DNA from 3 places in the Anaerostipes amylophilus genome. Region 2 is predicted to be linked to each of the others. Evidence: a T-box and tRNA genes for the amino acid it is inferred to sense, from the RefSeq annotation. Region 2 holds a T-box; the other regions hold tRNA genes.
What was found. The T-box of region 2 lies ahead of thrS (threonine--tRNA ligase). A T-box ahead of a tRNA ligase gene usually reads a tRNA of that ligase, here a tRNA-Thr.
Positions count from the first base shown of each region.

Region 1: it has a tRNA-Thr gene. The T-box ahead of thrS (threonine--tRNA ligase) is inferred to sense a tRNA for this amino acid. The anticodon was not compared.
Region 3: it has a tRNA-Thr gene. The T-box ahead of thrS (threonine--tRNA ligase) is inferred to sense a tRNA for this amino acid. The anticodon was not compared.

Region 1 covers NZ_JAOQJG010000004.1:175,976-180,267, reverse strand. The annotation lists gene OCV53_RS07295 (glycosyl hydrolase 53 family protein) at 1-634, opposite strand, end outside; gene OCV53_RS07290 (C39 family peptidase) at 702-2,021, opposite strand; tRNA gene OCV53_RS07285 (tRNA-Thr) at 2,093-2,165, shown strand; gene OCV53_RS07280 (sigma-70 family RNA polymerase sigma factor) at 2,218-2,820, opposite strand; gene rlmB (23S rRNA (guanosine(2251)-2'-O)-methyltransferase RlmB) at 2,823-3,563, opposite strand; gene OCV53_RS07270 (Mini-ribonuclease 3) at 3,553-4,008, opposite strand; gene cysS (cysteine--tRNA ligase) at 3,993-4,292, opposite strand, start outside.
Region 2 covers NZ_JAOQJG010000006.1:176,530-180,821, forward strand. The annotation lists gene thrS (threonine--tRNA ligase) at 41-1,966, opposite strand; T-box leader at 2,084-2,307, opposite strand; gene OCV53_RS10185 (glucosaminidase domain-containing protein) at 2,398-3,606, opposite strand; gene OCV53_RS10190 (DNA-3-methyladenine glycosylase I) at 3,750-4,292, opposite strand, start outside.
Region 3 covers NZ_JAOQJG010000005.1:86,780-91,071, forward strand. The annotation lists gene OCV53_RS08325 (glucose-6-phosphate isomerase) at 1-1,392, shown strand, start outside; gene OCV53_RS08330 (M15 family metallopeptidase) at 1,554-1,724, shown strand; tRNA gene OCV53_RS08335 (tRNA-Thr) at 1,809-1,881, opposite strand; gene OCV53_RS08340 (HPr family phosphocarrier protein) at 1,909-2,172, opposite strand; gene whiA (DNA-binding protein WhiA) at 2,169-3,095, opposite strand; gene rapZ (RNase adapter RapZ) at 3,099-3,953, opposite strand; gene murB (UDP-N-acetylmuramate dehydrogenase) at 3,984-4,292, opposite strand, start outside.

The sequences.
Region 1 (4,292 bases), on a different contig from region 2:
CAAACCCATCATTACCGCCGATTCCAAGGAAATTATAATTTACTTCGTTTCCAACTGTCACAATATCTGGAAGTGCATCCTTATCTTCTAACTCTTTTAATGTGGATATGGTATAAGCAGCTGCTTCCTCTCTCGCATCATCTGCTTTCCAGCTGCTTGGAAGATCCTGTGTATTGGCATATGTCAGTTTATCTGAATAAAGTAGCACTGCATTTGTTCTTAATCCTGCCTTTTTTGCCTCTTTTAATGTTTTCTTTGCATTCTCCAGTGATAAATATTCATCGTCTCCACTTGGATTCACTGCGATCTTAACAGAAATTGTATTGATTCCCTGTGTTTTTATATATGCAAATAGATTGTTAACGGCATTTCCTTTGTAATCTTTCCAAACCTTATCCCATCCGACATTTTGTTGGTAATGTGTAAAATCAGCACCTAGAATTGTCTTTTCGCTGTCAATTCCTTCTATTTTTTTATACTGTTCCATTATTTTTTGAGCTGTATCTTTGCTGTTTGCTGTTTTTGCGATCTTATTTGTTTCTATTGCTTTTGGCGTGGCTGCAGATACTAAAGTCCCCCCACTCATTGTAGCAAGCACAGACATCATAAGTCCTGCTGCTAGTAATTGTTTCATTCTCCTCATAGGATCATACTCTCCTTTCATTTATTTAATCTTTATACTTTTTCATTATATCATATTCTCATCTTAATAACATCATAAAGTTAAATAACTCTTTTTGGAACTTTATATTTTTCACACGTTCAATCCCTCTTGTCTGGACTCTTGTTCCATAAATATAATATGCTGATGAAGTAAGTCCCCCTCTTTGTACTCTTTCTCTTTTAAACCAGTTTCCAAAAGAACTTGTAGGTCTGCTTTTGATCGGATGTGAATCTAGCACTAGATATTTCTTCGTTTTTGGATTAAAATCTGCAATCGTCACATAGTGTCCTGGCACATGTGAAATCGCAACATATCCTTTTTGCAGATAATTTCTGACTTCAGAGAGACTATAACTTGTTTTCACATAAGAAAATCCATAGGCCTCTCCAAATTCTTTTGCTGCACCTTTAAAAACTCCATCCTGTGTTCCAGAACCTATGATCCTGTAATGTTTTTTCACAGCAAAATCTGCAAATAGCATAGGATCCACAAACTGTCCATTTAATGCATAAACCGCATTGGTGATCGCTACAACTCCGCATCCAGCTGCTGCCATTTTTCCACTGTAATCTGAAACATCTCCATAATTTTTTCTTGCCCACGCTGGATCAAACTGCATAAAATTTCTATATGGCGTTACGTTTTTATTCTGAAGGCGAATAAACTTCCATTGCATAGTTTTATTTCCGGCTTCTTTGTCTGTTTTTTGAAAGTTATTTTTTATATTTCCCTGTTTCACTAACACAAGGTTTCCATTCTGGTCTACAGAAAGATATTTGTCTTCCTTCATATTTTTTATATATAAATGGTCATATTCTCTGATCAACTTCCAATTTGTCTTCTGCTCCTTGATATATTGATTTTCTGTCTGAATTTTATACTGCTGATTTCCCAAAAATGTAAGATTGATTTCTATACCTTCTTTTGTTTCTTTGTTTTCTATCCAATACTTTCCATTGCCAATTAACTGTTTTTCATTTCCATTATAAGCAATCGCCTCTTTATGGTATTTGCTTTTTTCAATCCAACCGATACCATATCCTTTCTTTTTCTCATAAATAACCTGCAGATAATTAGATGTCTTGCTTACAATGATGATTCCCGAATACTTCGGTGCAGATGCAATCTTTTTAGTTCCAGAAGAACTCTCATACACGTTCATTTTCTTTTTCAAAAATGCATATTGTTTCTCATATGATATATCCACGATTTTTCCTTTAAATTCGTTATAAATCGTCTGCGGATTATCAAAATATCCTGGCGTAGCTGCCTGTATCTTTATCGTTGTCTGCATACAAATGATAAGACACAAAATCATACTGATCCATCTCTTTTTTCCCTTATACCACTTTATCATCTGATTTTCCCTTTATTTTATGAATTCTATTGACAGTGTTTCATTTTCATGATAAATTATTAATCGGTTCTGCTGCTGTGGCACAGGAGGTAGCGCACCTCATTGGTAGTGAGGAGGTCACGGGTTCAACTCCCGTCAGCAGCTTATACAAGATTGGCTTAAAACTTATGTTTTAAGCCATTTTTCATTGTATTAACTATTTTCTTTCATCACTTTTAATCTTTTTGCGAATTCTTTGAATCGCATTATCAATTGATTTATCAGTTCTCCCAAGCTTCTTTGCGATCACCGTATAATTATCCCCATTCAGATAATAATACATAACCTGTTTTTCAAATTCACTTAATTTCTGATTGATCTTTTGATAATAATCTTTAATTTCTTCTTTTCGAAGCAGTCTTTCCTCTGGTGTCTCATCAGGATTCTCCAAGATCTCATCAAGTGCAAATTCGTCCCCCTGATCTTTATATTCAAACAAAGAAATTGACGTATTTAATGGAATATGTTTTTTTCTATTAAATGCTGTGATCGTTGTATAGATCTGTCTATGCACACACAAATATGCAAATGTCGAAAATGAAGTACTTTTCCCTTCCTGATAAGATGTTATCGCCTTAAAAAGCCCGATCATGCCTTCTTGAATCAGATCTTCTTCGTCACCGCCTGCAAGGAAAAATTTTCTTGCCTCTTTTCTTACCATATCCCGATATCTTTCCAACAGACATTCCATGGCGTCATCACTGCCGCCATGGATCTGTCTTAGCAATTCCTCATCGGAAATTGTTCTTAATTCATTCATTATTATTTTCCCAGTCGTTGTCTTACAACTTCAAATGCCAGAACTCCGGCTGCTACTGATGCATTCAGAGAATCAATATCTCCTTTCATCGGAATTGATGAAATAAAGTCACATTTTTCTTTTACAAGTCGACTAACACCGCTTCCTTCGTTTCCAATCACAAGACCGATGGATCCTGTCAGATTCTGTCGATAGATCACTTCTCCATCCATATCTGCACATGCAAACCACATACCGCGTTCTTTTAACTCATCCATTGTTTTTCCAATATTTGTAACTTTCACTACCGGAGTATAATTGATCGCTCCTGCTGACGTCTTTGCTACAGTTGGTGTGATTCCAACAGCACGATGTTTTGGAATGATCACTCCGTGCGCTCCTGCAAGATTTGCTGTACGAATAATCGCACCAAGATTATGTGGATCTTCAATTCCATCAAGTAAGATAAAGAAAGGATCTTCTCCCTTTTCTTCTGCTCTCTTAAATAGGTCATCTATTGTTCCATATTCATATGCTGCTACAATTGCTACAACACCCTGATGATGCTCATTTGTCAACTGGTTTAGACGCTCTTTGTCTACAAATTTAAGAATCGCGTCTGTTTTCTTTGCTTCTCTTACGATCGTACGGATTGGTCCATCCTGACATCCATCCAGTACAAAAATCTTATCGATTGGTTTCTTTGCTCTCAAAGCCTCGATCACGGCGTTGCGGCCTGCGATCAGATCTTCTTTATGATTCATGTTCTTCTCCTGTTTCTTCTTTCTTATTTAAATCAAAACCGATCCCGATCAGTTCGATGATACGGTCCATATCTCCTGACAGATATAAATAGCCCATCAATGCTTCCACCCCTGTTGCCTTTCTATAATCCATCATAGATGCATTCTTTGCAACAGATCCTGATTTGGAATTTCTTCCACGTTTGTAAACTGCCATCTCTTCTTCTGTCAAAAATGGTTCAATCTTTTCGAATACTTCCTTTTGTGCAGAAGCTTTTACCATGCTGCTTGATTTTTTGTGATATTTATTCACGCTCATATTCCCAGCAGACATAACGATCGTACGGATCACAATCTCATAGATTGCATCTCCGATGTAGGCAAGGGATAATGGAGAGTAACTTTTTGGATCTAACCCATCGAGTGACAATCCTTCTTTGATCTTGTTAATTAAGCTCTGCTCCATTTTACACCTTCTCTTGTATCTTTTAATACGATACCCTGTTCTAATAACTGATCTCTGATCTCATCTGCTCTTGCAAAATCTTTGTTCTTTCTTGCTGCCTGACGTTCTTCGATCAGTTTTTCGATTTCTTCGTCTAAGATCTCTTCTTCTTTTGTTGTCTCAATTCCAAGGACTCCGCAAAGATCTTCTAAGACTTTTAAGACTTTCTTTGCATAGTCTGCGCTGAAATCTTTGACTGTTGAATTTGACTCACGAACAATCTCAAAAATAGCGGAAACCGCATC
Region 2 (4,292 bases):
AGGTATTCCACAAATGTGGTACCTCCTTTTCATTTGATATCTAGTCTTCTTTCTCAACCTTACGGTTTTCTCTATTTGCGATTTCTTCTTTAATTCCAGCTAAGAAATCATCTAACTTCATCTGTCCTTCGTCACCTTTGAATCGGCTTCTTACAGATACAGCCTCGTTTTCTTCTTCTTTTCCACCAACAACTAACATATATGGAATCTTCTGAAGCTGTGCTTCACGGATCTTATATCCCATCTTCTCAGCTCTTGTATCGATGTCTGCACGGATTCCTGCTGCCTTTAATGTATCAAGTACTTTTGTGGCATAATCTAAATGCTTGTCAGAGATAGGAATCACTTCAACCTGCACTGGAGCTAACCATGTAGGGAAAGCACCTGCAAAATGTTCGATCAAGATACCAATGAAACGTTCGATAGATCCGAATGCAACACGATGGATCATGATTGGACGATGTTTCTCTCCATCAGCTCCTGTGTAATGAAGATCGAATCGTAATGGAAGCTGGAAGTCAAGCTGAATGGTTCCACACTGCCATGTTCTTCCGATAGAATCCTCTAAATGGAAGTCAATCTTAGGTCCGTAGAAAGCTCCATCACCTTCATTAACTACATAATCAAGTCCAAGATCATCTAAGGCTGCACGAAGTGATTCTGTTGCAAGTTCCCAATCTTCGTCACTTCCCATACTATCATCTGGGCGTGTAGAAAGCTCTACATGATATTTAAATCCAAATAAGCTGTAAACCTGATCGATCAGTGCTGCAACACCTTTGATCTCATCTTTGATCTGATCTGGTGTCATAAAGATATGTGCATCATCCTGTGTAAAGCAGCGAACACGCATTAATCCATGTAACTGACCAGATTTTTCATGACGATGTACTAAACCTAACTCACCCATTCTTAATGGAAGATCTCTGTAAGAACGTGGTTCTGATTCATATACAAGAACTCCACCTGGACAGTTCATAGGTTTGATCGCGAAATCCTGATCATCGATCACTGTTGTATACATATTTTCTTTGTAATGATCCCAGTGTCCTGATGTTTCCCATAAATGACGACTTAACATAATAGGTGTTGAGATTTCAACATATCCAGCCTTCTGATGGATTTCACGCCAATAATCTAATAATGTATTTTTAAGCACCATACCTTTTGGAAGGAAGAATGGGAATCCAGGTCCTTCTTCTCTCATCATAAACAGACCAAGTTCTTTTCCAAGTTTACGATGATCACGTTTCTTTGCTTCTTCCATCATTGTAAGATATGCATCTAATTCTGCTTTCTTTGTGAATGCAGTACCATAGATTCTTGTAAGCATCTGGTTATGCTCATCTCCACGCCAGTAAGCACCTGCAATACTTGTAAGTTTGAATGCTTTCACTGGTTTTGTAGTCATTAAGTGAGGTCCTGCACAAAGATCGACGAATTCTCCCTGCTGATAAAAGCTGATCACAGAATCTTCTGGAAGATCTTCAATCAGTTCTACTTTATAAGGTTCGTTTCTTTCTTTCATAAATGCGATTGCTTCATCTCTAGGTTTTGTAAAACATGTAATCTCAAGATTCTCTTTGACGATCTTCTTCATTTCTTTTTCAATTTTTTCAAGATCATCCTGTGTAAATGGAGTATCTTTCTCCATATCATAGTAGAAACCATTGTCGATAGAAGGTCCGATCGCAAGTTTTGTTTCTGGGTACAGACGTTTGACTGCCTGAGCTAAAATATGAGATGCTGTATGACGGAATGCATGTTTTCCTTCATCAGAATCAAATGTTAAGATATTTAATTCGCAATCTTTGTCAATGACAGTTCTAAGATCAACAACTTCTCCATCAACCTCTCCTGCACAGGCAACTCTTGCCAGTCCTTCACTAATATCTTTTGCGATATCAATGACAGACATATTGTTTTCATACTCTTTTACAGATCCATCTTTTAATGTAATCTTCATCTTCTTGTTCATCCTTTCTTGATATATAACGTTTTATTTATTCCATTGTCAATCTATTATGAAGCTATTCATAGAAAATTGATCATGGAAATAAAAAATCCCATGGACTAATAAAATCCATGGGACGAGTTATCGCGGTTCCACCCTGGTTATCTGTTTCATACCATGTGATAATAAATTTCAGAAACAGATCACTTAATCGACAGTTAACGGTGTCAACCGAGCTGGTTTACAGCTACTCCGAGGTGGTCTTCCTTTGTTTCTCTGCTTAGGATACTCACAGCTTATGTATCCCTCTCTGTAAGCCTTTCACAAAGTACTCTTCTCATCAACGTTTTGTTATTATCTTTTCATTTCTTGTAAATTATAGCATTGTGTTATTATAAAATCAATGAAAAAATAAAATTTTTTAAAACTTTATTTTGAAAATATTACAATTGATTCATTAATTGATAAGCATCATTTACTACTGCTGCTGCCCATTCTCCGCCAACGCAATAATGTTTATTCACATCCTCAGCAGAAGTTCCTGCATAATAACTACCTCCCGCTGTAAGATATTTCTCATGTAAAGTCTTAGCTGTCGTTAGTAATCCTTCTTCTTTTGTAGCTTTGTTAATTCCCTTTGCGCTGTCAGAAGTTACGCCATATCCAGTAAGATTATTATCCTCTCTTGCACGTCTGCTTGTTCCCCATGCACTTTCATGTGCTGCAATTCCCATTAAAAAGACAGCATTAACATGATATTTTTCTTCTGCTTTTACATAGGCTTTCGCATCTGCATAAAGAGCCGTTCCTTTTAACATCTGTTTAGCATCATCTACTGTAATATGACTTAATAAACTTACATTATTCGGATTAAAATATCTTGTCTGATTTTCCTTTGAAATATCTTTCTTTAACTGCTTGATCTTTTTATTGATAGTAGCAATCTTTTGCTGCATTGGCTTTACTGGAAGAATCTTTTCATTTTTTAAATACTGATTCAGATTAAAATTATCGTTCTTATCGAGTAAAGTTTCAAAATCTGGATGATTAATTCCAAATACATACTTTCCTGCAATTGTATTTAATTGTTTATCTCCAAACAAATCTGCAAGTTCATAAAGATCATCTCTCATAGCTTCATCTTTTTTGGATATTTTCATTGCAGGAGTTATCTCCTGACCAAATAATGCAATTTCCGCTTTTGAATTTGCTGTGTATTTCTCATAAAATGTTTTGAGCGTTTCTTCTTTTTTGGCTTCAAGCTTCATCTGTTTGAAAATCTTAGCTTTTTCTTTTCTTAATTTTGCAATTTTTGCCTGCTTGGAAGAGATTCGACGTTCCATCGCCTGTGTACTGCTTTTGCTAATTACCTGAGTCGGCATTGGAACTACTTTTTCTTCATTGTCTGATTTCTTACCATTCTTATCTTTGGAAATTTTCTTCTTTGTTATTTTTGTTTTCTTTTTTCTAGATGTCTTCTTTTTTTCTGTTTTCGTTGTGGATTGTGTTGACATTTCTGTTGTTGTTTCTGTCTTCACTGTAGATTCCATTTCCTGTTGCGCTTTTGCTACTTGTGTATCATCTGCGTTAACTGGTATTACAGACATCGTCATAATTGCACACATAAATGCTGTCATAACCCTGCGTCTCATAATTGTTCCTCCTTATGTCTCTGCATTCTGCTTATGATACTTTCTATATTCTAATACTCAAATTTTCTCTGGTAATTTTTACCTTACTCCTTTTTTAATAAAAATTCAAGTACGCTTTCACGTACTTGCTATAAAATACTGTATTATGATTTTTCCTTCCATAAAAAGCAGTCTTTTTCATGGGAATAGATTACTCCAACTGCTTGAAGATAAGAATAGATGATCGTTGTTCCAACAAATTTCATTCCTCGTGTTTTTAAATCTTTTGATATCTTATCGGACAATTCTGAAGAGGTTTTTCCTGTTTCATAGATGACTTTGTGATCTGTAAATTGCCATAAATATTCTGAAAAACTTTTATATTCCTTTTGGATCTTAAGGAAAATCTGTGCGTTTGTAACTGCTGCTGCTATCTTTCTCTGATTTCTTATGATTCTTTCATTTTGTTTTAATTCTGCTTGTTTCTTTTCATCATATGTACTAACTTTATGTACATCAAAACCATCAAATGCTTCTCTAAATGCTTCTCGTTTATTTAGTACACATTCCCATGATAATCCTGCCTGAAAGGATTCTAAGATCAACATTTCAAATAACTTATGGTCATCATGGACAGGCATTCCCCACTCTTTATCATGATATTCAATATATGCTTGACTCTTCGGATTTGTCCAACAACATCTCTT
Region 3 (4,292 bases), on a different contig from region 2:
GTATTAGCTGAATTAGCTGAAGAACAGCAGTTAGTTGACAAATTTGAAGAATTATATAATGGAGCTGTGATCAACACTGGAGAACAGCGTCTGGTTCTTCATCATTTAGCACGTAGACAGCTTGGTAAAGATGTCATTGTTGATGGTGTCAACAAACGTGATTTCTATGTTGAACAGCAGAAGAAAGCAGCTGACTTTGCAAACAAAGTACATGCTGGTGAAATTACAAACGAAGCTGGTGAAAAGTTCACTACAGTTGTACAGATCGGTATCGGTGGTAGTGATCTAGGACCTCGTGCTTTATATATTGCTCTTGAGAATTGGGCTAAGACAAATGGATTTGATAAAATGGAAGCTAAATTCATCAGTAATGTTGACCCTGATGATGCAGCTGCTGTTTTAAATTCTATTGATGTTTCTCGTTCTTTATTTATCGTTGTATCTAAATCAGGAACAACTTTAGAGACATTAACAAACGAAGCTTTCGTTAAAGATGCTTTAGTAAAAGCTGGATTAAACCCTTCTAAGCATATGTTAACTGCAACAAGTGAGACTTCTCCTTTAGCTAAGAGTGATGATTATCTTCAAGCATTCTTCATGGATGACTTTATCGGTGGACGTTACTCTTCTGTTTCCGCTGTAGGTGGAGTAATCCTTTCTCTTGCATTTGGACCAGAAGTCTTCGCAAGAATCCTTAATGGTATGGCTGATGAAGACAAACTTGCTACAAACAAAAACATCAAAGAAAACCCTGACTTATTAGATGCCTTGATCGGTGTTTATGAAAGAAACGTACAGGGATATCCTGAAACAGCGGTATTACCATACTCTCAGGCATTAAGCCGTTTCCCTGCACATTTACAGCAGTGTGACATGGAATCTAATGGTAAATCTGTTAACCGTTTTGGTGAACGTGTAAACTATGTAACAGGACCTATCATCTTTGGTGAACCTGGTACAAACGGACAGCATTCTTTCTATCAGTTATTACATCAGGGAACTGATATCGTTCCTTTACAGTTTGTTGGATTCAAAGACAGCCAGATTGGTACAGATGTTGTAATCGAAGGAAGTACAAGCCAGAAGAAATTATGTGCCAACGTTGCAGCTCAGATCGTTGCATTTGCTTGTGGTAAAGATGATGAAAACAAGAACAAGAACTTCGAAGGTGGTCGTCCATCAAGTATTATCATCGGAGATCAGTTAACTCCTGAATCTCTTGGATCTCTCTTAGCTCATTTTGAGAATAAGATCATGTTCCAGGGATTCGTATGGAATGTAAACAGCTTCGACCAGGAAGGTGTACAGCTTGGTAAATTACTTGCAAAACGTGTGCTTGCACATGATACAGATGGTGCTTTGAAAGCTTATAGTGATTTATTTGAAATCTAATAGATATTATCTAACTTTATAATGCAGAAGATGCACACAGCTGATATTTCTCATGCTGTGTGCTTTTTCTTATGCTATAATACTCATGTGTTGATATTTTATCTTCACCTGCATCTTCTTATACAAACGAATATACTGCAAAGGGTGTGCCTTACTATTATATGATCGATAATGGACATATCCTGGCAGGTTCTTTTTGGAAACCTAATAAAAACCGTTATTCTATTCCTTTAAACTGCCAGCTTGTAAAGATTCTTCAAAAATACGGATTTGAACGTGGACTCTGGGGATCCAGAAAAGACTATATGCATTTTTCATATTTTGGAACTTAATATTTTAGGATTTAAGTGATAAAAGATAAGTTTTCAACAAAAAAGAACTGACGCACTTGTCAGTTCTTTTTATATTATATAAAAAGCCGAAAACCGGACTTGAACCGGCGACCCCTTCATTACGAGTGAAGTGCTCTACCAACTGAGCTATTTCGGCGTATATAAAAGCACAGATATGCTGAATCTATGCTCCTTTTGTAAGATAACCTTCAATCTTGCTGACTGCTTCTTCCTCATCTGCTCCGTCAGCTACGACTGTCAAATCTTCTAAACGATCTAAGTCTAACCCTAGACTCATCATTCCCATCATACTTTTTACATTGACTTGCTTATTCCCTGTCTCGAATAAAATCTTGCTCTCAAACTGGCTTGCCATCTGTACAAGAAAAGCTATTGGTCTATCTTCTTCTCTTAAGGCTACTTCCACTTTGACATTCTTTGAAATCATTCCTGTCCTCCCAATCTCATCTCTTCCGCAATCCGTCCAATCTTCTTCAATCGGTGATTCACACCTGACTTACCGACTGGCGGTTCTAGCATATCTCCAAGTTCTTTTAGTGTAGCTTCCGGGTGTTCCAGACGTAATCTTGCAATATCCTGCAACCCTTGATCTAAAAAACGGAGGCCTTTGTGCTTATCAATATATTCAATATCTTCCACCTGTTTGACTGCGGCAGAAACCGTCTTATTAATATTCGCTGTTTCGCAATTGACACGACGGTTTACTTTATTACGCATATCTTTCAGGATTCTAACATTCTCAAGTTCCATCAAGGCAATGTGTGCTTCCATAATATTCAACACATCTACGATCTTTGATCCTTCTTTCATGTATACTACATAGTATTTCTTACGCAAAACAATTTTAGCATCTAAATCAAAAAAATTCAAGACTTCTTTTAACTGTTCTGCGGTCTGCTCATCTGTAGAGACGACTTCAAAGTGATAATTCTTCTCAGGATCACTCATGGAACCGGCTGCTTGAAAAGCTCCTCGAATATATGCCCGCTTACAACATGTGTTTTGTAAAACCAACCCAAATTCCCGTAGGTCTAAAAGTTTCACTGTTTTCAATATTAAAACACAATCATTATGCTTGTCAACACTTATCGTATAATTTCGACTTCTTTTTAGAAATTCGTTGCGCCCGACATCAATCTTTGCATGAATATCAAACACTTCTTTTAAAAGTGTATAAAAACGTTTTGCAGCAGATACTGTCTCTGTCTGAATCTGTATCGTATAATTATCTGGTTCAAGACCGATATCTCCGCCAAATTTCAAAAAGCCGGCAATTTCCGCAATCTTGCAATGTCTGGCACTCGTTTCATTTCTTGATAATTCTTCTTTTATATTACTTGAAAATGACATTTGCTACCTCATAATATCTCTATGCTCAACTTTAACAGAATATGGCAGACGTTTTAATTTTTCTGCCAACTTATTTGTAATCGTAACAGATCGGTGTTTTCCACCTGTACATCCAATCCCAATAACAAGATTATACTTGCCTTCCTTGATATAATTTGGAATCAGAAATTCCATCATATCGTTTAATTTTTCAAGAAATTCTACTGATTCCTGATGTTCCATCACAAAATCCTGAATTGCTTTGTCATTTCCAGTGAGTGGTCGAAGTTCCAGATCGTAATATGGATTCGGAAGAAATCGTACATCAAAAACCAAATCCACATCTGCTGGAATTCCGTATTTGAACCCAAAAGAAACAACTGCAATCTGGAATCGTTCCCCTTCTTCACCTTCAACAAAAATGTGATTGATCTCCTCTTTTAATTCTTTTGTGAGAAGCTGACTTGTGTCGATAACATAATCCGCTTTCTCCTGTAAAAATTTCATGATCTCACGTTCTTTTGCGATTCCATCTTCGACTCTTCCATCTCTTGATAATGGATGATTTCTTCTTGTCTCTTTATATCTTTTTAATAAAATACGATTGCTTGCATTTAGATAGAGAATCTCATATTTAATCCCTGCTTCTTTGATTTCTTTTAATTTCTGCTCTAATTCGCCGATTCCTTCTCCGTTACGGATATCAATCCCAAGTGCAGCATTTTCTATCTTGGCAGTCTTATCTAATAACATTTCTGCAAATTTATCAAGCAATGCCACTGGAAGATTATCAACACAAAAATATCCAACATCTTCTAACATCTTTAACGCACTGCTTTTTCCTGCTCCCGACATTCCTGTTACAATTACAAATCTCATCTTCGCTGCTCCTTCTTAGAATCTTCTTATCTAGAACCTTCCAACTCGTTTTACTTCCGGTTCCATCGTAACTCCAAACTGTTCTTTTACTTTATCTGCTACATCACTGATCAACTGCATAACATCTGCTGCTGTGGCGTTTCCACGATTGATCACGAAACCACTGTGTTTCTCTGATACCTGGGCATCTCCAACCTGATATCCCTTTAATCCAGCATCCTGAATCAGTTTTCCTGCAAAATATCCTTCTGGACGTTTAAATGTACTTCCTGCACTTGGATATTCCAATGGCTGTTTTGTTTTTCTCGCTAAAGCATACTCATCCATCTTTGCCTTAAT